3 regions of the Thioalkalivibrio thiocyanodenitrificans ARhD 1 genome follow, and region 1 is predicted to be linked to each of the others. Evidence: predicted binding sites of a transcription regulator. Region 1 holds the regulator's gene; each other region holds the start of a gene.
What was found. The regulator FNR, encoded in region 1, switches genes on or off when oxygen is low (the NO sensors DNR and NnrR bind a similar motif). The targets are predictions, from matches to a motif close to TTGATNTANATCAA.
Positions count from the first base shown of each region.

Region 2: THITHI_RS0116125 (nitrite reductase) is a predicted target of FNR. The motif match lies at 6,261-6,274, and genes of this name have one in related genera.
Region 3: THITHI_RS0114175 (OmpW/AlkL family protein) is a predicted target of FNR. The motif match lies at 1,721-1,734, and genes of this name have one in related genera.

Region 1 covers NZ_KB900536.1:2,540,585-2,548,428, forward strand. The annotation lists gene THITHI_RS0112085 (c-type cytochrome) at 1-79, opposite strand, end outside; gene yihA (ribosome biogenesis GTP-binding protein YihA/YsxC) at 328-924, shown strand; gene pip (prolyl aminopeptidase) at 1,376-2,326, shown strand; gene dtd (D-aminoacyl-tRNA deacylase) at 2,323-2,760, shown strand; gene fnr (fumarate/nitrate reduction transcriptional regulator Fnr) at 2,845-3,609, opposite strand; gene hisB (imidazoleglycerol-phosphate dehydratase HisB) at 3,774-4,367, shown strand; gene hisH (imidazole glycerol phosphate synthase subunit HisH) at 4,424-5,080, shown strand; gene hisA (1-(5-phosphoribosyl)-5-[(5-phosphoribosylamino)methylideneamino]imidazole-4-carboxamide isomerase) at 5,101-5,829, shown strand; gene hisF (imidazole glycerol phosphate synthase subunit HisF) at 5,898-6,671, shown strand; gene hisI (phosphoribosyl-AMP cyclohydrolase) at 6,774-7,169, shown strand; gene THITHI_RS0112135 (phosphoribosyl-ATP diphosphatase) at 7,166-7,495, shown strand; gene tatA (twin-arginine translocase TatA/TatE family subunit) at 7,538-7,819, shown strand.
Region 2 covers NZ_KB900536.1:3,396,911-3,404,754, forward strand. The annotation lists gene THITHI_RS0116105 (TonB-dependent receptor domain-containing protein) at 1-1,487, opposite strand, end outside; gene THITHI_RS0116110 (hypothetical protein) at 1,760-2,314, opposite strand; gene THITHI_RS0116115 (cupredoxin domain-containing protein) at 2,323-2,658, opposite strand; gene THITHI_RS0116120 (NapC/NirT family cytochrome c) at 2,682-4,346, opposite strand; gene THITHI_RS0116125 (nitrite reductase) at 4,478-6,100, opposite strand; partial or broken gene THITHI_RS20365 (IS3 family transposase) at 7,281-7,844, shown strand, end outside.
Region 3 covers NZ_KB900536.1:2,997,179-3,005,022, forward strand. The annotation lists gene THITHI_RS0114165 (hypothetical protein) at 1-1,094, shown strand, start outside; gene THITHI_RS0114170 (rhodanese-like domain-containing protein) at 1,179-1,610, opposite strand; gene THITHI_RS0114175 (OmpW/AlkL family protein) at 1,819-2,490, shown strand; gene THITHI_RS0114180 (TIGR04211 family SH3 domain-containing protein) at 2,889-3,548, shown strand; gene THITHI_RS19130 (hypothetical protein) at 3,604-3,882, opposite strand; gene THITHI_RS0114190 (putative monovalent cation/H+ antiporter subunit A) at 4,228-6,528, shown strand; gene THITHI_RS0114195 (Na+/H+ antiporter subunit B) at 6,525-6,953, shown strand; gene THITHI_RS0114200 (four helix bundle protein) at 7,075-7,428, shown strand; gene THITHI_RS0114205 (Na+/H+ antiporter subunit C) at 7,508-7,844, shown strand, end outside.

The DNA of each region.
Region 1 (7,844 bases):
GATCACCGGCATCCGCCAGCAGGGGGGCGGACATGGACAGTCCGAGGGCGGCAAGCGCAATCAGGGCATACGTCTTCATCGTGGATTTACTCCTGAACACCATCAAAACAGGGAAGGATCGACCCGGCCGGCCTGCCGGATCCGGGCGAACCCGGCAGGCCGCTCACGCGCGCCGGATCAGTCTCGGTTCGGCTGGCTGAAAACCCCGGCGGCATCCATGACCATTGACCGGGGCCTTGTGGTTGTCGAAAAATGGCGCACTGTATATCACAAATCACCCGTACCCGCAAAAGCACGAGGGGCGCTGCCCCGGGTCTGGAGCAGCCCTTGAATCCCTTCTACCGACAGGCCCGGTATCTCATCAGCGCCTCGCGCATCCAGGGGCTTCCGCCCGACGAGGGTCGGGAGGTGGCCTTCGCCGGCCGGTCCAATGCCGGCAAGTCCAGCGCCATCAACGTGTTATGCGACCAGAAGGCGCTCGCCCGCACCAGCAAGACGCCCGGCCGAACGCAGATGATCAACTTTTTTGCCCTGGACGACCGGCGCCGTCTGGTGGATCTGCCGGGCTACGGTTACGCGAAGGTGCCGGCCGCCATGCGCGCGGCCTGGCAGCGGCTCATGTCGCGCTATCTGGGTGAGCGGCAAAGCCTGGCGGGGCTGGTGGTGGTGATGGATATCCGTCGTCCGCTGACGGCACAGGACTGGGAGATGCTCGGCTGGGCTGCCGAGCGGCATCTGCCCGTGCATGTTCTGCTGACCAAGGCCGACAAACTGCGCCGGGGTCCGGCCATGGATACCGCCCGGGCAGTGGCCGACGCCCTGGGCGAGGCCGGTATCGAGGCGACCGTCCAGCCATTCTCCGCCCTCAGGCGCGAGGGGGTGGACGATGCCCACGGCATCCTCGATGCATGGCTGGGAATCTGACGGGCAAAAAAAACCCCGGCACCTTCCTGGCGCCGGGGCCAGGCCATCCTGGCCCATTGGTGATATGAAGCTCCCTGGTGACGTCCTGCCACGACCGGACGCCGGCGTCCTGCCGATGACTGTCCGGGTCTCCTGGACCCTCCCTCCGTGGCTTCCATGAAGATGATCCGCCATCCGCCATACCCGCGAAAGCCGGAGAAACCGGGTAATTGTGAGGTTGGTCCACATTTGGTTGTAGGATTCCGCCTACGCTCGCGCCGGGGTGAGCCCGGATCGGCTCCTGTCCGGCCACCGCTTGCCACGGGGCGTGGCGGCGCAGCCCGTCGGGTGGTCGGCGTCACGGGGTGGTGAGATGTAGGGGTTCGAGAGGCTATGATGGAGATCCCTTGCCGGTTCGAAGGCGAAACTCTGCCTTCGGGCGGGACGATCATCCCTGTTGCCGGAATCAGCCATGAAGAGCCTCTATCCGCCCATCGAACCGCACCGCGTCGAAACCCTGGCGGTGGATGACATCCACCGCTTGCATCTGGAGACCTGCGGCAACGCCGGCGGCCTCCCCGTGGTGTTCCTCCATGGCGGTCCCGGGTCCGGGTGCGAGCCCTGGCACCGGCGTTTCTTCGATCCCGCCCGCTACCGGATCGTGCTGTTCGACCAGCGGGGATGCGGGCACTCCCGGCCGCATGCGGCGCTCGAGGGCAACACCACGGCGCACCTGGTGGCGGACATGGAGTGCATCCGGGAGCACCTGGGCATCGATCGCTGGGTGGTCTTCGGGGGTTCCTGGGGTTCCACCCTGGCGCTGGCCTATGCAGAGGCCCATCCCGAGCGGGTGCTGGGGCTGGTGCTGCGGGGCATCTTCCTGTGCCGCCCCCGGGACATCCGCTGGTTCTACCAGGACGGTGCCGGCCGGCTGTTTCCGGACTACTGGGACGACTACCTGGCGCCCATTCCCGAGGCGGAGCGCGATGACATGGTCGCCGCCTACTACCGGCGCCTGACGGGGCAGGACGAGGTGGCCCGGATGGCGGCGGCCAAGGCGTGGTCGGAGTGGGAGGGTCGCACGGCCACCCTGCTGCCCAACCCGTCGGTGGTTGCCCATTTCCAGGATCCCCACGTGGCGCTCAGCCTGGCCCGGATCGAGTGTCACTACTTCATGAACGATGCCTTCCTGGAACCGGATCAACTGTTGCGCGACGCCCATCGCCTGGCGGATATCCCCGGCACCATCGTGCATGGCCGCTACGACGTGGTGTGTCCCCTGGATCAGGCCCACGCCCTGCATCGGGTCTGGCCCCGGGCCGGGTTCGAGATCATCGCCGATGCCGGACATTCCGCCGGCGAGCCGGGGATCGTGGACGCCCTGATCCGGGCCACCGATGCATTGGCGGAGCGCCTGGCTTGATCGGCCTGTTGCAGCGGGTGACCGGGGCGTCGGTGCGGGTGGAAGGCGAAACGGTGGGCGAGATCGGTCCGGGTGTGCTGGCACTGGTGGGGGTGCGGCGGGGCGATACCGGGGCGCGGGCGGAGCGCCTGCTGGAACGGATCCTGGGTTACCGGATGTTCGAGGATGGGGCCGGGCGCATGAACCTCAGCCTGCGCGACGTCGGAGGCGGCCTGCTGCTGGTGCCCCAGTTCACCCTGGCCGCCGACACCCGCAAAGGCATGCGGGCCAGTTTCACGCCCGCCGCAGACCCGGACACCGGGCGCATGCTCTTCGAGGCGCTGGTGGCGCGGGCCCGCGAGGTGTATCCCGGGGTGGCCGCCGGGCGCTTTGGCGCGCACATGCAGGTGAGTCTCGTGAACGACGGCCCGGTCACGTTCTGGATCGAGGGGTGAGGAAGGCGATTCAAGATTTAAAATTCAAAGTTCAAAAGGAAGGGCCTCCCTCTTGAATCTTGAATTTTGAACTTTGAATCGCCTTTATCCGCGATGCTTGTCCGAGTGGGGTTCGTCCACGCTCTGGGCGCCGGCCACCTGGTGCATGCGGTCCATGTCCAGGATCTCCACCAGCTTGCGGTCCACGGACAGCAGGCCGCTCTCCTGGAACCGGGTGAACAGCCGGCTGACCGTCTCCACCGCCAGACCCAGGTAGTTGGCGATGTCGTTGCGTGACATGGTCAGGTTGAACTCCTGGCGGGAGAAACCCCGTTCCCCGAAGCGGCTGGACAGGCTCAACAGGAAGGCGGCCAGCCGCGCGTCGGAGGATTTCTTGGCCAGAAGGGTCATCAGGTGCTCGTCGGTCTGGATCTCCCGACTCATGATGCGAAACAGCTGCCGCTGGAGACCAGGCACCCTGCCGGAGAGCTCCTCCAGGCGGTCGAAGGGGATCTCGCACACGGAAGTGGTCTCCAGCGCGCGCGCGGCGCACGGGTGTGTCCCCTCGCTGATGGCGTCCAGGCCCAGGAGTTCTCCGGGCAGGTGAAAGCCGGTGACCTGCTCCTGGCCGTCGTCGCTCAGGGCCGAGGTCTTGACCGAGCCTGAGCGCACCGCATAGAGCGCCTCCATGCGGTCGCCGGGACGGTACAGGTAGTCGCCCCGGTGCAGGGGCCGGCGCCGGTTGATGATCTTCTCCAGGGACTCGAGCTCCTCATTGGTGATACCCATGGGAATGCACAGGTCGTGGAGGCTGCAAGCGCTGCAGGCCTGCTTGAGTCCGTGAAGGTCGACGATATTCGAGGATGGCATTCGCTCGGTTCCCGTGGCTTGGGGCGGCGCAACGGCAGCCGCATACTCAAGATACCCGAGCCTTGACATCCCCACAACCTGTCCCGGAGTGATAGGGCGTGTAAGCACAGGCGCCTGTGCTATGATGACAACCCGTTACAATCCTGCGGATTTCCTGCATCACCATGTCCAAGCGAATCGCCGAGGTCTCCCGCGATACCCTGGAAACCCGGATCCGGGCCCGGGTCAATCTGGATGGCCAGGGCCGGGGCCAGTTCAGCACGGGCGTACCCTTCCTGGAGCACATGCTGGACCAGGTGGCCCGGCACGGGGTCATGGACCTCGAGATCGACGCCGAAGGGGACCTGCACATCGATGCCCACCACACGGTGGAGGACATCGGAATCACCCTGGGTCAGGCCATGGCGAAGGCGCTGGGCGACAGGAAGGGCATCCGCCGCTACGGGCACGCCTACGTGCCCCTGGACGAGGCGCTGTCCCGCGTGGTGGTGGATTTCTCCGGCCGTCCCGGCCTGGAATACCACGTGGATTATCCCCGGGCGCGCATCGGCGAGTTCGATGTGGACCTGTTCGGCGAGTTCTTCCAGGGCTTCGTCAATCATGCTGCCGTGACGCTGCATATCGACAATCTGCGCGGGCAGAACGCCCATCATGTGGCGGAGACCGTCTTCAAGGCCTTCGGCCGGGCGCTGCGCATGGCGGCGGAAGCGGACCCGCGTATCCCGGGGGCCACGCCCTCCACCAAGGGCAGCCTCTGAGAGGGCCCGCACGGACTCATCCATCCAGTCATCGCAGATTCCCGGATCCTCGCAGAATGAACACCGTGGCAGTGGTCGATTACGGCATGGGCAACGTGCGCTCCGTGGTCAAGGCGCTGGAGCACGTGGCGCCGGCAGGTACCCGCGTATCGCTGACCGACAGCCCCGAGGTGATTCTGGATGCCGAACGGGTGGTCTTTCCGGGCCAGGGGGCCGCACGGGACTGCATGGCCGCGTTGACCGCCCGGGGGCTCGACGAGGCGCTGCGCCGCACCGCCGCTGATCGCCCCTTTCTCGGCGTCTGCATGGGCATGCAGGTGCTGGTGGACTATAGTGAGGAGAATGGTGGCACCCGGTGTCTGGGCGTGCTCCCGGGCCAGGTGCGATTTTTCGGAGAGGATCTGCAGGAGGCCGGGGGTGGCCCCCGGCTGAAGATTCCCCACATGGGCTGGAACCAGGTGCATCAGATCATGGAACATCCCCTGTGGCGCGATATCGCCCAGGACAGCCGCTTCTATTTCGTGCACAGCTATCATCTGCAGGCCGGCGATCCAGCCCTGGTGGCGGCCACCACCGAGTATGGCATTCGTTTTACGTCGGCCATCGCAAGGGACAACATCTTCGCCATTCAGTGCCATCCCGAGAAGAGTGCGGCCCCGGGGCTCACCCTGCTCAGGAATTTCATGCGCTGGGATGGCAAGGGGTCATCATGACTTTCGTGGGAGAAACAGGCATGTTGGTGATACCGGCCATTGACCTCAAGGACGGCAAGTGCGTGCGTCTGCGTCAGGGCAAGATGGATGATGCGACCGTTTTTTCCGACGACCCGGTGGAAGTGGCCGGTCGCTGGCTGGATGCCGGGGCCCGGCGTCTGCACGTGGTGGATCTGGACGGTGCCGTCTCCGGTGAACCGCGTAACGCCGGCATCATCAGCGAGATTGTGGCGAAATACCCGGATCTGCCCGTGCAGGTGGGCGGCGGCATCCGCGACGACGATACAGTGCAGGTCTACCTGGATGCCGGCGTACAGTGGGTGATCATCGGCACCAAGGCGGTGAGCGCGCCGCATTTCGTCAATGACCTGTGCCTGGAATTCCCGGGGCGGATCATCGTCGGCCTGGATGCGAAGGACGGCAAGGTGGCCATCGACGGATGGTCCAAGCTGTCCAATCACGACGTGGTCGACATGGCCATGCACTTCGAGCAGGACGGGGTGGCCGCCATCGTCTATACCGACATCTCCCGCGACGGCATGATGCAGGGGGTGAACGTGGACGCCACCGTCAAACTTGCCCAGGCGGTGCATGTGCCGGTGATCGCCTCCGGCGGGGTCACCGATCTGGAGGATATCCGGCGCCTGTGCGCGGTCAGCGAGGAAGGCATCGACGGGGTGATCGTCGGCCGCGCCCTCTATGAAGGCACCATTGATCTTGCCGAGGCCCAGAAGGTCGCCGACCAATAGGGGGCGGGATGCGAGCGGCGGGTCCGCCCCCCTACCGCATCCTGTATCCCTCAACCCGTATCCGCCTTATGAGTCTCGCGAAACGCATCATTCCCTGTCTCGACGTGGACCGTGGCCGTGTGGTCAAGGGGGTCAACTTCGTGGACATCCGCGACGCGGGCGATCCGGTGGAGATCGCCCGGCGCTACGATGCCGAGGGCGCAGACGAGATCACCTTCCTGGACATCACCGCGAGCAGCGACGATCGCGAGACCATGGTCCATGTGGTGGAGGAGGTGGCGTCCCAGGTGTTCATTCCGCTCACCGTCGGCGGCGGCATCCGTCGTGTCGAGGACATCCGCCGGCTGCTCAACGCGGGTGCCGACAAGGTGTCCATCAATACCGCCGCGGTGTTCAACCCGGATTTCGTGCGCGAGGCGGCCGAACGGGTGGGCTCGCAGTGCATCGTCGTGGCCATCGACGCCAAGCGGGTCTCAGCACCCGGCGAGGCGCCCCGCTGGGAGATCTTCACCCACGGCGGGCGCAAGCCCACGGGGCTGGACGCCGTGGACTGGGCCCGGCGCATGGTGGCCTGCGGTGCCGGCGAGATCCTGCTGACCAGCATGGACCGGGACGGCACCAAGCAGGGCTTTGACATCGAGCTGACCCGCGCCGTGTCCGACGCGGTACGCGTGCCCGTGATCGCCTCCGGCGGCGTGGGCACCCTCCAGCACCTGGTCGACGGGGTGACACTCGGGCGCGCCGATGCAGTATTGGCCGCCAGCATATTCCACTTCGGCCAGCACACGGTGGGCGAGGCCAAGCGCTTCATGGCGGATCGGGGGGTCGAGGTGCGCCTTTGAAGGCGGCGTCCCTGCCGCCGTCCCGGGGGCGGCGCGGTTTAAACTTTCATGATTAGCGTATAAAGTCGCACACTCCGGCTTTTCCGGCCGGGCGGGAGTATCATGTCCGAAGACTGGCTAGACACGATTCACTGGAACGCGGACGGTCTGATACCGGTGATCGCCCAGGAGACGGGTACGGGCAAGGTCCTGATGCTTGCCTGGATGAACCGTGAGTCCCTGGAGCGGACTCTGGCCACCGGGGAGGCCGTGTACTGGTCCCGCTCCCGCCGGCGCCTCTGGCACAAGGGCGAGAGTTCCGGCAACACTCAGCGGGTGGTGCAGATGCGGCTTGATTGCGACGCGGATACCCTGCTGCTGGAAGTGGAGCAGCATGGCGGCATTGCCTGTCACACGGGGCGTCACAACTGCTTCTTCCACCGCTACGAGGACGGGGGCTGGCGGGTGGTGGATCCGGTGTTGAAGGATCCCGAAGAGATGTACGGTGGCACCAAATGAACAGTGACCGGATTCTTGACGAATTGGCGAGGGTGCTGGAGAGCCGCAAGCAGGCGCCCCCGGACAGTTCCTATGTGGCCGGCCTGTATGCCAAGGGCCTTGATGCCATCCTCAAGAAGGTCGGAGAGGAGGCCACCGAGACCGTGGTGGCCGCCAAGAACGGGAACCGGGAACAGCTGGTCCACGAGACAGCGGACCTGTGGTTCCATTGCCTGGTCATGCTGGCGCACCAGGGGCTGGGACCGGACGCCGTGCTTGCCGAACTGGGGCGGCGCTTCGGGGTTTCGGGTATCGACGAGAAGGCCGGCCGGGCCGCGCAGACATAACCACTGCAATCTGGACACAGGCAGACATTTCGGAGAAAGCACATGGGTATCGGTGGCATCAGCATCTGGCAGCTCCTGATCATTCTGGTGATCGTCATTCTTCTGTTCGGCACCAAGAAGCTGCGCAACATGGGCGGCGACATCGGCAGCGCCATCAAGAACTTCCGCAAGTCCGTCCGGGACGGCGATGGCGATGACGACGCAGAGGGCGGCAACGGGGACAACGCCGAGCGCCGGGAAGTGGAAGACCAGACGGAAGGACGCGTTATCGACGCCGAGGTCAAGAAGGAATCCGGCTCCAAGGACGAGAAACGCCAGGCCTGATCCCCCCTGGCGCGTGAGCGGCGCG
Region 2 (7,844 bases), 860 kb from region 1:
GGCGGTGCTCGGAAGCCGCTGGCGTATTGCACGAAGTAGTCGAGCTGATCGGTCACCGGCCATACCAGGCCCAGTTTCGGCATCCACGCGGTGTGACTCAGATCGGTGGTCTCGGCGTCCGGGAACGCCTCGTCAAACAGGGGATCGCCGCGGCTTTCCAGATCGTAGTACTCGAACCGGAGTCCGGGGCTGAGCATGGGCCCGCCCGTCCACAGGTGGATCTCGTCGTGCACGTAGACGCCCAGTTCGTTGAGCCGGGTGCGGGGAAAATCCCTCAGGGGAAAGCGCTCACCGAGCACGACAGAGGTGGAGTCGCCGGTTTCCCTGTTGGTCTGGAGGGCGTCCCGGCGCTGGACCAGATCCGAGCGGCTCACTTCAAAACCGTAGCCGAACCGGTGATCGAAGCCAAAGGCCTCGAAGTCCGATTCCAGATCCGCGCCGATCCCGGTGGTCTTGTGACGGAAATTGAACTCGCGGTAGAGATCGACCGGCGTAGGGGCGATTGCGCGTTCCTCCCGGGTGCGCTGCCGGGTCTCCGACTCCTGGTGCCACACGCGCCAGTGGCCGCGAGACAGCCGACCGAGGTCATCGAACTCCTGGTCCAGCAGAACGCGCCACTGCTCGCGCCGGTCATCGCCCTCCAGCGAGGTGGTGTTGACGAAGCGCTCCGTCCCCAGCATGGCCCGAACATCGGTCTCCCGGGACTCGTCGATGCTGTCGAACGTCAGCCGGGTCCTGGCCCCGGCGGTCTCGCGCGCGCCGCGCAGGAGTATCGCACCCTGGCGCCGGGTCAGCTTGTCGGCGGGCGGTTGGTCGGGAGCATCGGGCACATTGACTTCGCCGGCCCGCTGGCCGGCACCGGCGAACAGCAGGGCGTACTCGTCATGACGGGCGGCGGTGGCCGCCGTCATGCGCAGACGGTCGGCATCCGTGCCGCCCGCGAAGCCGATCCGGCTGCTGCGGTCGCGCCCGGCCAGCAGGTCCTCGGTATCGAGCGTGGCGATGGTGACCACGCCGCCGAGTGCCTTGCTGCCGTAGAGGGTCGAGGCGGGCCCCCGCAGTATCTCCATATGGCTCACCAGCCCGAGGTCCATCAGACCCCGCCCGGAATCGGCAAAGCTGCCGACGCTGAAACGGTCCGCCGCGGGAACATTGTCGACGACCACGGCGGTACGATTGCCGCCGATACCCCGGATCCGGAAACCGCCAAAGGGGAAACGGCCGCCGCCGCCATCCACGTCCACGCCGGGCTCGTAACGGATCATGTCGGGGACCTCGATGGCCATGTCGCGCTCGATCCGTTCGGGATCGATGATGGTGACGGTCCCCGCCACCTCCGAGAGACTGCGCGGCTGGCGGTGGGCGATGGTGGTGATGGGCTCCAGCACCACGCGTTGCCCGTCGTGCTCTTCCTCGTCAGCGCCCGCCTCCTGGATGACCGGCCACAGCAGGAATGGCAGGAACGGCAGGACGGATCGCATTCGCATACGGTTGACACCTGTTGATCGGACGCCGCTCATGATGCCAGGGGGAACCACGTCAGCGCATCCGGCGTGTTACCGGGATCCCCGGGTATCGTCCGGGGACCAGGTTTTCATTGCGCGAGCGGCGCGGCGGCAAGGCCGGCAGCTGTCAGCGTACCGGTCCGACCGGATGGTCTCATCGGAATTCTCAGGTAGGCACAGGAGCGCTGCGAACGGCCATCATGCCGTGGATGACAACGGCCCCGCCCCCCTCGGCGGCGTGTACGCATCCGGTTTCATGATCGGGAATCCAGCAGTCCGAGATGCAGATACTCCACCGACAGGTAGTCGTCGAATATCCAGAGTCGGATGAAGCGGTTGCGGCCATTCTCGCCGCCCCCCCATACCACGAGCCCGCGCACGCCTTCCGGCATGCCCGGCTTGAGTTGCTCGAACCACTGCTCGGCCAGGTCCTCCGCCCAGGGGCTTCCATGGGTCTGTTCCAGCCGTGCCTGCACGGCCTGGACGTGGTCACTGTCCGGATGGAACTCCAGCACCAGGGCCAGCTGATCGCGGCCGCCGGGGAACACATAGCGGACGTCGGTTTCCCTGTCGGCTTCACCGGCCAGGCGACCGTCGATGACCAGATCGCCGTCATCGGTCTCGTAGACCTTCGAGGTCGTGACGCCGTCGCCCTCGAGCCGGGCCCTGACCTGTTCGACGGACATGCCGAACTCGGCGCTGCGGTAGCCGTTCAACGACTCGCCCGCCCCGGCCGGCTGAGCACCGAGGAGGAGAAGGCCGGCCAGGAAGGCCCCGGCCGTATTGAGCAGTGCGCCCGTTGCGCGCATGGAACCTCCTAATCGTTTGCGATGACGCGGATCACACCCTGCATATCGCGGCTTTCATGGGGGCGGCAGTGATACGCGTAGGTGCCGGGATTGTCGAACCGGCGTTCCCAGTGTTCCTCCGGGAACAGCCGCTCGGAACCCAGGTCCTCGTCCGGGAAATACACATCGTGGCTGGTGCGGCGCTCCATGTTGACCCAGCGTACCGTGGTGCCCGCGGGGATCTCCAGTTCCGCCGGCGAGTAACCGTAGTCGATCATCTCCACGGTGACGGTGTCGCCATTGGCCAGGGCCGGGGCGGGGATGCTCATGGCGAGCAGCACCCCGCACAGCAGTGTCCAACGCATATTCTCCTCCCGCGGTCGGCCCGCTATCGGCTGATGCGTGTGGCGTTGAGTTCCACCATGTCGTCGTCGAAATCTCCGGGGATCTCGGCGTCGAAGGCCAGGCCATATTGCCATGATATATGGTGGAAACGGGAGGCCGAGTAGTCATCGTGGAGCGCGATGGCGATGTTGTACTTGCCGTCGGTGGACAGGGGTTTGTCCCCCTCGCTGCCCGGGCGCAGGGCGCGCGTCATGTACACGGTCCACACGCCGTTGTCCTCGCTGGCCGAGAACACCACGGCCTCCGTATCGGCGAAGTGACGTTCGTCCAGTATGTATCCGCTTTCGGTGTGCCCGCCGTTGCCGCTCTTGTAGCGGGCCAGATCCAGGTAGACGCCGCGGCGCATGAGGTCCTCGATCTCCGCTTCATCACGCAGCTTGTCCCAGCCGCCACGCGCGGCGCCCCGGCGGCCGCGGATCTCGATGTTGGTGCGGCTTTCGGACAGGTACTTGGTCACACCCCTGCTCAGGTCCAGGCGCTCGGCCAGTTCCGACGCGGCCAGCGTCTCTGCGTCCGGTGCATCCGGCATGTAGGGCGAGTCGTGGTGGCAGCTCGCCCAGCAGCCGGCACGGTCGGCCATGTCCACCCGGTCGTCGGCAAAGCTGACCGTGAGCTTCATGGGGTTGTCCGGATCCATGCGCCCGCCGTCGACGAAGGGCAGCGGCGCGTGCTCGGCGGCCTCCCACCGGAAGCGCATGTACAGGTAATCGTCATCGAACGCGGTCTGAACCGTCATGGGGACGTGGCCGCGCTTGTCGCCCAGATCCATGGTCTCCAGCTTCTCGCCGGTGGTCACCAGCCGGCCGATGTCCACCTCTTCGCCCGTGTGGCACCAGATGCAGCGGTCTCCCATTCCGAAGGCACGTCCGCCGCCGTGCTGGCTGCCATCCTGTATCCACTCGATGGAGGCCTGACCCGTGAGGAACAGGATGATCTCCACCTCCGGGACATTGCTCCAGTCGAGTCCGGATGCCAGATCGCCCGCGGTGACCGCTTCGCCGTCGGCGACCACCTCCGGTTCCGGTTCAAGGACGGGATCACCGCGGTCCAGCGCGGCGACGGGTTCCCGCGGTTCGGCCTGGGCCCAGACCGGGGATTCATCCCAGTCCTCGGGCAGCTTGTGGGCGATGCCCTGGTGGCATTCGATGCAGGTCTGCCCCTGTTCGAAACCACGCGCATGCTCCCTCGCGGCCCGGGCCGGCTGCTTCTCGAGGTCCATGGCGGTCCAGTCATGGCAGTTTCGGCACTCCCGGGAGTCGGTGCGCAGCATGGAACGCCACACGCGCTCCGCCAGGGCCAGCCTCTTGGCCTCGAACTTTTCCTCGGTGTTGATGCTGCCCAGCGCCTTATGCCACAGCTCCCGGCTGGCGACGACCTTGCGCACCATCTTCGGGCCCCAGGCGTCCGGCACATGGCAGTTGGAGCAGGTGGCCCCCACGCCGGTGGGGTTCTTGTAATGGGGTCGATCCTCGTATTCCGCGTGGACCCATTGCATTTCGTGGCAGGAGGTGCAGAACTGCATGGTGTTGGTGGCTTCCACCACCGTGTGGAAGCCACCCCAGAAGATGATGCCCGCAATGAAGAATGTGATGGCGGCACCCAGGGACGCCCCGAGTATGGTGAACTTGCGCAGCCGTTGTCTGATCATGGTTTGTTATTCCCCTGAATGCATGCATGTACGGCGGTGCCCGGTTCGGCCCCTTTCCGGGCCACCCCCGTCGGGAGATGGTCCGGAAAAAGGCCGAAGCGCCCGGGGGCGCTTCGGCCGGGTGGCGGCTGTCAGCCGATATGGTTCTTGCGGTTGTAGACGTTGAACTTGCCGGTCGGCGTTTCAAGTCCCTTGATGCGGTCCTTCTCCTCCAGCGTCTTGTCGTCGTACACCACGATCTCGCCCTCCTCGAGGTGGCCGCGACCGCGAGCCCACACGGAGACCCATACCTCGTCGCCGGCCTGGTTGTACTCCATGTGCACGGCAACGGCATCGTGTTCAACCGGCTTGTCCGTGACCTGGATGGGGGTGAGTTCGCGGGTCTCCTTGTTCATCACCATGACCCACTGGTTCACGTCCGGTTCCGGATGCATGGCCTGATCGATCCACACGTGGGGGGAGTTCGGATGGCTTCGCACGAACAGGCCGGGGCCGTCGGTCTCCACCGAGAAGCAGATCTCCCAGGCCTGGTCCGGGTGACCCTCGGGGTCGTTGCCCCAGGCGGTCATGCGGCCTTCACCCAGATGGGTGGTTCCGGCCACCGGACCGCACTCCGGATCGTTCCAGTTGGCGCCCGGTCCCGGGTGCGGGATTTCGCCGGTGTTCAGCATGCCCACGCGCTTGCGGGTCTCGGTATCCACGAAGACCATGTGGTGGCTGAAGTTGGCGGCGATCTGGAAGTAACGGCCCGTGGGATCGAAGAACCCGTCGTGCAGGAACTCCTTGGACTCGATCATCTCGACCCGCAGGTTCTCAATGTCGGAGTAATCCACCTGCCAGATCTGGCCCGTCTCCTTCACGTTCACCAGGAAGCTCGGTGCCTTGGGCGTGTTGTACAGCGCGGCCACGCGGGCCTCGTGCACGTACTCGCCGGCGGTGTTGTAGCCGCGGGTGGACACGACCTTGAGCGGTTCCATGGTGTCGGCGTCCGTGATCACGAAATGCGGGGGCCAGTAGCCGCCGCCGATCACGTACTTGTCCTTCCACTCGCCGTAGTGGGAGACCGCCACGTCACGGGCGTCATAGGCGATGTAGACCTCCGCGGTCACCTGCGGGGGATCCATCCACAGGTCGATCTTCGACAGCCGCCCGTCACGGCCCTGCGTGTACCAGAACCGCCCGTCGGAACTCTCCTTGGCCACGTGCACGGCGTAACCGGTGTCCACCTCGGCGACCACTTCCTTGGTATCGCCGTCGATGATGCCCATCTTGCCGGCGTCACGCAGGATGGTGACGAAGAAGTTCTCCCAGTTGCGGTCGTGCTGCGGTTCGGTGGGCAGATCCTCCGGCTGCACATGCACCTGCCAGCGTTCCTTCATGTCGGCGAGCGTCATTTCCGGTGGCTCGGTGGGTTGCATCTGGATGTACGACGCGATCAGGGTGATCTCGTCCTCGTCCAGGATCCCGTCGAAGTTGTTCATCCCGCCTTCGGTGCCCAGCGAGATGATGCGCTCCAGCCGGCGCTGCCCCAGATCCTGGGTGGTTTCGGGCAGCAGGTCGGGGCCGGTGGCGCCCTTGCGCAGGGTGCCGTGGCAGCCGGCGCAACGCTGGAAGTAGATCAGATTGGCGCGGTCCAGGTCGTCCCCCGACAACTGGGGGGCATCCTGTGCCGCTACGGTCCCGGTGCCCGCGACCGCCATTGCCAGTGGCAGGCCGAGGGACAGGAGCCCTGTGGCTAAGGTTTTCTTCTTCATGACGTGCCTCGCTTTCTCTCTACATGGGTGGTCGGTTGGGGGTGTGGTGTCTGACCCTGGTCCACCGTGGTGGCCGCGATCCCGGAGTCGACATCCGCCTCCTGAAACTGAATAACCCCTCTTAAGATGTACCTATTATACTATTTAAGAATTCGGGATCTTGATCCATGTCAATTGCCGCCCGGGTCATGCCGAGGACTGGCACATCGGGCCGATCTTGAGGGGGCAGCGTTTCTGCCGCCGACGGCGGTTGTGCAATGAGTTGGTGATGGATGTATGGAGCGACGGGCATTCCGTCTATATAAGAAAGATAGATCAATCGGGAGAATTGTGGATGTGACCGTGGACCGGTTACGGACCGCGGGCGCCGGTCCGGAGCAGGAAAGGGTTTTTCATTTCTGGGTAAGCCGAACCCGTGGTCGGGCGCCGAAAGATCAGGCGGAGTAGCGTCTTTGCGCACACGCGCGGGTCGACTGCAGGGGTAACGGTTGCGTATGTGGCACCGTCACGGCGAAGGCGCTGAAGGGACACGACGGCGGCTGATTAGCGGGCAGGGCCCGCACCGGTCAGGCAGCCGCCGGCATCATTCCATCGCCGGATCGGGAATGGATGCAGCGCGGGTGCCGCTGATCGGGTGCGCGGAGGCCCCGTCATCGTGATCCGCTGCTGCGGTGACCCGGCAGGCTGGACCACCGTATTGCGGTGTGGATCGGGCTTCGCTGGATTGCCGAACCCTCGCCTCCATTGCCGTGGGTTCAAATCTCGTCTTTTTCAATACCCAAACACAAGGGGCCCCGTTTTTTGGGGCCCCTTGTGTTTGGGTATGGCGGAGAGGGTGGGATTCCCCCGATCCGCTAAATTTACGTGTTATTTCAACATGTTACGCATGCTGAATTCTTGACTGGTGTACCACCGAGGTGGTTCAGGTAACTTCAAGGAAAATTATGGTTCAATCAGACCATTGTATCAACATCAAAAGTCATAGCTTCCGCCGTTCTCCGCAAGCCACGGGGGTCAAACCCGGCACAGGTGATGGACCTTCTCCGACGGACGGGCTTCTGCGAAGCGCACGTTAATCCAGGGAACGTCTGGACAAGTGACGTCGAACTGTCCCCTTCCCCGATAATAGGTCCATGGATAACTGGAGGTCTTCCGGCACACTAAGCCGAGGAGGCCCGAGATGCGCAAGAGCCGTTTTACCGAGACCCAGATCGTTGCCACGCTGAAGCAGGTCGAAGGAGGCCGCCAGGTCAAGGATGTGTGCCGGGAACTCGGCATCTCCGATGCGATCTACTACGCCTGGAAGTCCAAGTACGGTGGCATGGAGGCGGCTGATGTTCGGCGTCTCAAGGAACTTGAGGAGGAGAACAGCCGCCTCAAGCGCATGTACGCGGATCTGGCGCTGGAGAACACGGCGCTCAAGGACGTGATCACAAAAAAGCTCTGAGGCCGGCGCACAGGCGCGAGTTGGTGGCTGGGCTGATCGAAGAGCACGGACTGAGTGAGCGCCGGGCCTGTGCGGTGGTGGGCATCTCGCGCTCGGTGTCCCGTTACAGCCCTCGCCCGGACCGGGATGAGGAAGTCATCGCGGTGCTGCTGGAGCTCTCCGAGACCTGCCCGGAACGGGGATTTTCGAAGCTCTACGAGCTCATCCGTCGCCGGGGACTGCCCTGGAACCACAAGCGGGTGTGGCGTGTGTACTGTGATCTCAAGCTCAACCTGCGGCGCAAGGGCAAGAAAGGGC
Region 3 (7,844 bases), 460 kb from region 1:
TGCACGAGCAGATCCAGCGCCTGGAGCAGGATTACCACGCGGCCGAGGCATTGCCGCCGGCGGAGCCGCCCTGGCTGCGCACGGTGGCCGAGCTGGCAAAGAACCAGCCCCATGGTGACCCGGCCGTGGCCCGCGTCCTGGAGGATATCCATGACGGCCTGCAACGGGCCGGCCGCGCCGCGCAGGACGAGTACCACGCTGCCAGCCGCGAGCGTCTTGAACTGCTGCGGGCCATGCTGCCCGCCTGGCGGGCTCTGGGCGAACGTCTGAATGCGGTGGAACACGCCATCCAGCGCGTCGTGTCCAGAAGCCGCCAGGTGGATGAGATCGTGGGCCGCCATGAAGCCCTGGCCCAGGGCGGGGCGGAGATCGATGCGGGTCTGGTGGCGGGCTCGGTGGGCCGCCTGCTGGTGAGCGGCGCCCTGCTGGCGCTTGCGGCGCTGGCCGCCGTGGTGAGTTTTCACCTGATCGAGCGCCCCATGGCGGAGGCGGTGGGCCTCGCGGATCACATCGGTCCCTGGCCCCTGTCAGCACTCGCTTCCGGCCTGCTGATTCTGCTGGCCGTGGCCACCGGTCTGCTGATGACGGAAACCCGGCACCTGACCCGTCTGGTCCCGGGTCTGGGCAACGTGGATCCGGGTGTCCGGCGTTGGCTGTTCGGGGCCGGGTTGCTGATGCTGCTGGTGGTGGCCGGTCTGCAGGGGGCCCTGGCCTTCTCCCGGGAGTTTCTCATTGCGCAGGATGAGCGGCTGACCCTGATGATGACCCTCGAACCGGACGTCTCGGCAACGATGGTGCGGTGGATTCCCATGCTCACGCAGATGGGGATGGGCTTTATCCTGCCGCTGCTCGTGGCCCTGACAGCCGTGCCCCTGGAATCCTTCCTGCGCCACCTGCGCGTGGTGCTCGGCGTGACGCTGGCCGTGGCGCTGCGTCTGCTGGGTTTTGTGCTGGGCTTCCTTGCCCGGCTGGTGCGTTGGGTGGCGTCGCTGGTGCGGGTGGTCTACGGCCTGCTGATCTTCGTGCCCGTGACGATCGGGCAACGGGTGCGGGAGAAATCCAACGGGCGGGAACCGGGGGAGCGTGAGGCGTGAATTGAAGTGAGAAGGGTGAATTGGGAAGTGGGAAATTCAACGGCCTTTACTTCTTACTTCCCAATTCACCCTTCTCACTTCAATTCAGCACTGTTCCCACGGCAGGCCCCGGAAGCGCCAGCCGCCGATGGTGGAGCGGTGGTGACCCTCGTCCAGTTCGCCCTCGAAGCCTTCGGTCACGTTGTAGACCTTGATCAGCCCCGATTGCATCAGGGCACGGCCGGCTTCCCGTGAGCGTTTGCCGCTTCGGCAGATGAGCACCACCGGGGCACATTCCCCCTCCTCTTCGCAGACCGCGCCACCGAGCAGCAGTTTGCGCACTTCCGTGACGAAGTGCGGGTTCACTGTCCAGTCCGGCTCGTCGATCCAGGATACGTGTATGGCGCCCACGGGATGACCCACGAACAGGAACTCCATGGTGGAGCGCACATCCACCAGTATCGCGCGGGGGTTGTGTTGCAGGAGGTCGAAGGCCTCCTGCGGGCTCAGTCCGATGGGCGTGTGGTCGTCTTTCATTGCGGGTGAGTTCCTTTGCCGGGCACGCATTGGCCTTCCATAAGCATAGTGCAGGCAAGCGACACCATGCCCGGCTTCTCGTCGTAATAACCATTCAAAAATTAGGATTTTTGATCCCCGTCAAAAACCATAATCATCATATGGGTTAAAAGGTTCCCGTCTCTACCTTTCCTGCATTTCTTACCATTTTCGAGGGAGAACGGCCTACATGAATATCTGGCAAAAGACGATCGTTGCGGGGTGCATGGTCCTGACCGCTGCTCCGGCACTGGCCCTTGACCGGGGCGATATGCTGGTCCGATTCGGGCCCACGTGGGTCATGCCCAACGACAGCAGCGGCGAAGTGACGCCGCCCGGCGTCGAAGGGGTGTCGGTGGATAACGGCTCGGCGCTGGGTGTGAGCTTCACCTACATGGCCACCCCCAACGTGGGTATCGAGGTCCTGGCCGCCACCCCGTTCAAGCACGACATCAAGAGCAGCGGCGATCTGGCTGGCGTAGTCCCCGGCAAGATCGGCGATACCTACCACCTGCCGCCCACGGTCTCGTTGCAGTATCACTTCACAGACCTGGGCGCCATGCGTCCCTATCTGGGCGCGGGCATCAACTACACCAACTTCTTCAAGAGCAGGACCCGGGGAGGGCTGCGCGATGCCGGCTACGACGGCCTGAGTCTGAGTGATTCATGGGGCTGGTCGCTGCAGGCGGGCGTGGACGTGGATGTCAACGAGCGCTGGTTCGTGGGCGCGAGCCTGTACTACATGTCCATCGACACCACCGCCAAGGTGCGCGGCGAGGGCGGCCCCTTCGGCGACGAACTCCGGGTGAACGTGGATATCGACCCGTGGGTACTCATGGTGGGCGCCGGGCTGCGTTTCTGACCGCCACGGGCCGCCGGCCGTCCGGCCGGCGGCCCGGATCCGGGCGAAACCGCCGTTGCCGACGAAGGTTTTCCATTCGAGACGTCGAAGAACCTGTCTGAACCCCCATGGTTGTCTTTGCGGGCTTGCCGGCCGTTAAACAAACCCGCGGCCCTTGATGCCGACCTGCCGGTGCGCCGCTTCTCCCGCGACGTTCACCGATGATCCCTTTTTTTGGTACCTTACCCGGGTCAGGTCTGCCCGGCGCGTCCCATGTGCGTCTCACCCGAGTGACCGGTGGCAGCGGGCTGTTCAGGCCGCCCGGGCGCATACTTTATGTGAAGTTCGCGCGGCCCGGCTCGCGGGCCGGCACGTAGAATGTGAACCTTTTTCAGCCGCCCCGTCGGCGGAGGTCCCGAGTGAAGTTCCTTGTGCTGTTTCTCCTGGTGATCCTCGCCGCCGGGTTCGCCCATGCCGATACCGCTTACATCAGCGACGACCTTAATGTGGCCATCCGCTCGGGCAAGACCTTCCAGCATCGCATCATGCGTTTCGTGCCCAGCGGTACCCCGGTGGAGGTGCTGCAGCGGGATGATGACGGCTATGTGCTGGTCCGTACCCCGGAAGGCACCGAGGGCTGGCTCGAGGGGGCCCAGCTTTCGCGGCAGCCCCATGCCAGGGACCGCCTGGCCCAGACGGAGCGGGAGATGGATGGACTGCGCGAAAGGCTGACGCAGGCCGAGGAGCGCGTCTCCACGCTTCGCGATGAGCGCGCTCAGGCGCGTGCCCGTGTGCGGGAGACGGAGGCGGCGATCGAGGCCATGGTCATGGAGATGGAGACGCTGCGCGAGACCGCCGCGCGGCCCATGGAGATCGCCCGGGAGAACGAACGGCTGCAGGACCTCGCGGGTCAGTACCGGATGCGAGCCGAGGCCCTGGAGTCACGCATGGAGGAACTGCGCCAGTCGGAACAGCGGCAGTGGTTCATGATCGGCGCGGGCGTGGCCGTGGGCAGCGCGCTGTTGGGTATCATTCTCACACGCATCCGCTGGCGCCGCCGAAACGACGGATGGGCGTAGACAGAACGAGGAGGAAGGTTTTCGTCTGAGGGATGGCGGGACAGACGGTCCGCGCTCAACTGGACAGGCCGCAGGTGATGAGGCGGTGCTGCGCGCGTCGCGCGAGGTTGTTCTGGACCAGACCGACGAGGGTGTCGACGGGGTTCATGATCTCCGTATCGCACGGCTGAGCGGCCAGCGTCCGGGTACCGAGTCCGGCCAGGCGGGCCAGCTCCTCGTCCGTGAGTGCGTCCAGACTGAAACGCTCCCCGTAACGGGCCTCCAGGTACGCGAAGTATTCGCTCAACGGCGAGGGCTTCCGGGCGTTCTTCATGGCACCTACCCATGTATCCATGGCTGGATTTTTTATGGCACGGGGTGCCCGGGGAGACAACGATCGGGTGACAGAAATGGGCAGTGGTCCCCGATTTTCTCCCCGGTCCTTGACGACGCGCACACTCCGGGCCGGTGGGGCACCCCGACCGGGTCCCCGGGCAGACCTCCTTGTATCTTGTATCCCGCCTCTTGTATCGTGACCCCTGTATCTGCGCTTCATATGAACCTTCCGTTCGGCTTCGGTTGCATTCGGCGGGTTCGCGCTGTCCGTGAATGCGCCATGGCGCCGGTCCGGGCCTGTCGGGTCCGGCGCTTTGCACCCCCAAACTCAACAAAAACACGCCAACCGCGACCCCCATAGCCGATGCTGCTTGCCGTCCTTTCGGGATTCCTCATTGCCGCCATCGCCCCCTGGGTCCACCGGTTCAGCGGTCGGCACAGCGGCTGGGTGCTGGCGGTCCTGCCCGGGGCCCTGTTCGTCTACTTCCTGGGTTTCATCCCCGAGATCGCCGACGGCGGCCAGGTGCGCTTCGTCTATCCCTGGGTGCCCGGGCTGGATATCCAGCTCTCGTTCCTGGTGGACGGGCTGTCCCTGCTGTTCGCGCTGCTGATATCGGGCATCGGCTTCTTCATCGTCTCCTACGCGGGCCGCTACCTGGAGAAGCACCGGGATGTGGGACGTTTCTACGTGCTGATCCTGGCCTTCATGGGCTCCATGCTGGGCCTGGTGCTGGCGGACAACCTGGTCGCCCTGTTCGTGTTCTGGGAGCTGACCAGCATCACCTCCTACCTGCTGATCGGTTACAACCACGAGGACGCCCGGGCACGTTATTGCGCGTTGCAGGGGCTGTTCGTCACCGTGGGCGGGGGGCTTGCGCTGCTCGTGGGTCTTGTCATGCTCGCCGTGGCCGGCGGCAGCTATGAACTCTCGGAGATCCTCGCCGGCGATGGCTTGCAGGAGCACGCGTGGTACCTGCCCATTCTGCTGCTGGTGCTGGCGGGCGCCTTCACCAAGTCCGCCCAGGTCCCGTTTCACTTCTGGCTGCCCAACGCCATGGCGGCGCCCACGCCCGTCTCCGCCTACCTGCATTCCGCCACCATGGTCAAGGCAGGGGTGTACCTGCTGGCGCGTCTCAATCCGGGGTTGGGCGGCACGGACGAATGGCTTCTGATCCTGTCCCTGTTCGGCGGCGTGACCATGCTGACGGGCGTCTTCCTGGCGGCGCGCAGCACGGGCGTGAAGCAGGTGCTTGCCTACTCGACGGTCATGGCGCTTGGCACGCTCACCATGCTCATCGGCGTGGGCACGGAGACGGCCATCATCGCGGCGGTCACCTTTCTCATGGCGCACTCGCTCTACAAGGGCGCGCTGTTCCTGATCGCGGGCATCCTGGATCACGAGGCCGGCTGCAAGGACTTTCTGCAGACCGGCGGTCTGCGCAGCGCCCTGCCGGTGACCACCTTCTTCGCCGCCATCGCGGCCCTCTCGCTGGGCGGCGTGATCCCCATGTTCGGCTTCATCGCCAAGGAACTGATGCTGGAGGCCGTCCTGGAGGCCCCGACGGTCTCGGGTGTGCTCACGGCCCTGGCTGTCGCCACCGCCATCCTGGGCGTGCTGGTGGCGGCCGTCGTCGGCATCAAACCCTGGTTTGGCCCACGCGTGAAGACACCAAAGGACCCTCACCACGAAGCGCCTCCGGCCATGCTGGCCGGCCCCGCGGTGCTGGGCAGCCTGGGCCTGCTGTTCGGGCTTGCGCCCATGCTGCCGGAATGGGGCGTGCTGGGGGCTGCGGCCGGTGCCGTGTACGGCGCTCCGCTGGACCCGAACCTGTCGCTCTGGCACGGCATCAACGCGCCGCTGATGATCAGCGCCGCGAGTCTGCTGCTGGGCTTAGCACTGTACACGCAATGGGACCGTTTCCGCGCCGCCTTCGCGTGGCTGGACGGGGTCGCCGGCAGCATCGGCCCGGAACGCCAGTATGACCGCACCATGGCGGGCCTCGTCCGGATCTCGGACTGGCAGACGCGCGTGCTGCAGAACGGCTACCTGCGTTACTACCTGATGACGATCCTGATCATGACCCTCGTGATGGTCGGTGTCAGTGCGGAGCTTTACGGGATCTCGGTCGGGGAACTGTCCTTCGCCGACATACAGATCCAGGAGTGGACCGTGCTGGGCATGCTGCTGGCCGCGGCGGCCGTTGCGGTGGTGATCCGCTCGAGACTTGCGGCGGTGGCCTCTCTGGGGGCGGCGGGCTTCGGTGTCGCGCTGGTGTATGTGCTGTTCAGCGCACCCGACGTGGGCATCACCCAGGTGCTGGTGGAAACCCTCACGGTGCTGCTGCTGGTACTGGTGCTGTTCCGGTTGCCCGGGTTCCTGGACCTCTCCACGCCCCTGGTGCGGGCACGCGATGCGCTCATCGCCCTGGCCGTGGGCGGCATGATGACCCTGATCATGCTTTCCACCCTGCACATGCGGGCCCACGAAAGCATCTCCGCCTACCACGTGGCGGAGAGCATGCCCTCCGGGTACGGGCGCAACATCGTCAACGTGATCCTGGTGGATTTCCGTGCCCTGGATACCCTCGGTGAGATCTTCGTGTTGGCACTGGCCGCCGTGGGTGTCTACGCCATGATCAAGCTGCGCGCGGAGGACCGGAAATGAGCACCATGCATTCCCTGATCCTGCGCACCGCAGGCAATTTCCTTCTGCCCCTGCTGCTGCTGTTCTCCATCTTCCTGCTCCTGCGCGGCCACGACGAGCCGGGAGGCGGCTTCATCGGCGGGCTGGTGGCGGCATCGGCCATCGTGCTGAACCTGTTCGCCCTGGAGATCAAGTCGGCCAAGGCGGTTCTCTGGGTGGACCCCCGCCATGTGCTCGGTATCGGCATGACACTGGCGGTGCTGTCCGCAATACCGGCCGTGTTCATGGGCGAGCCCTTCTTCACCGCCCAGTGGCTCACCTTCGAGGTTCCCGCCGTAGGCGAGCTCAAGGTGGGCACGGTGCTGATGTTCGACATCGGGGTGTACCTGGTGGTGATCGGGGCGGTGCTGACGATCATGTTGTCGCTGGCGGAGGCGGAGGACTGATTTGAAGTGGGAAGGGTGAATTGGGAAGTGGGAATGGAAGTACGAAGTGAGAATTGGGAAGTGGGAAGTGGGAAGTGGGAGATAACAAGTGAATTGATGGGGGCAGGGAGGCTCCGGGGATATGGACGACTTGCAGGGCAGGACGAAGCGGCTGGCGCTTGAGGTGATCCGGCTGGTGGGGAGATTGCCGGGGTCCACGGAAGGCCGAATCATCGGCAGGCAGGTGCTGCGCTCGGCGACATCGGTGGGCGCGCACTATCGGGAATGCCGGCACAGTCGCTCCCGGGCGGAGTTCAGAAGCAAGCTGGGCCTCGCGTTACAGGAGCTTGAAGAGACGCTCTACTGGCTGGAGCTGCTGAAGGAATCCAATGTGTCCGCGGGCCCGAGGCTTGCGGCGCTGATGAACGAATGCGACGAGTTGATCGCCATACTGATCACATGTATCAAAACGACCAGACAATCGGGCAGACGTTGATGGCCAACGCAAGGGTGAACGAAGCGGGCTCCCATTCCCACTTCCCAATTCCCCCTTCCCACTTCAGGAGCGTTTCCCCATGGAAACGCTGATGGCCTTCGCCGTCGGCGGCCTCTATGCCGCCGCCGTGTACATGATCCTGCGCCGCTCCATCGTGAAGCTGGTGATCGGGCTCATCCTGCTGTCCAACGCGGCCAACCTGCTGATCTTCACGGCGGCGGGCATGGACCGGGGCCTTCCGCCGCTGGTGGCCGAGGGTGCGCTGGTGCCGGACGGACCGGTGGCGGATCCGCTGGCGCAGGCGCTCATCCTCACGGCCATCGTGATCGGTTTCGGCGTGCTGGCCTTTGCCGTGGTGCTTATCCACCGGGCCTACGAGGTGGTCGGTGCCGATGACATGGACCAGATGAAGGATA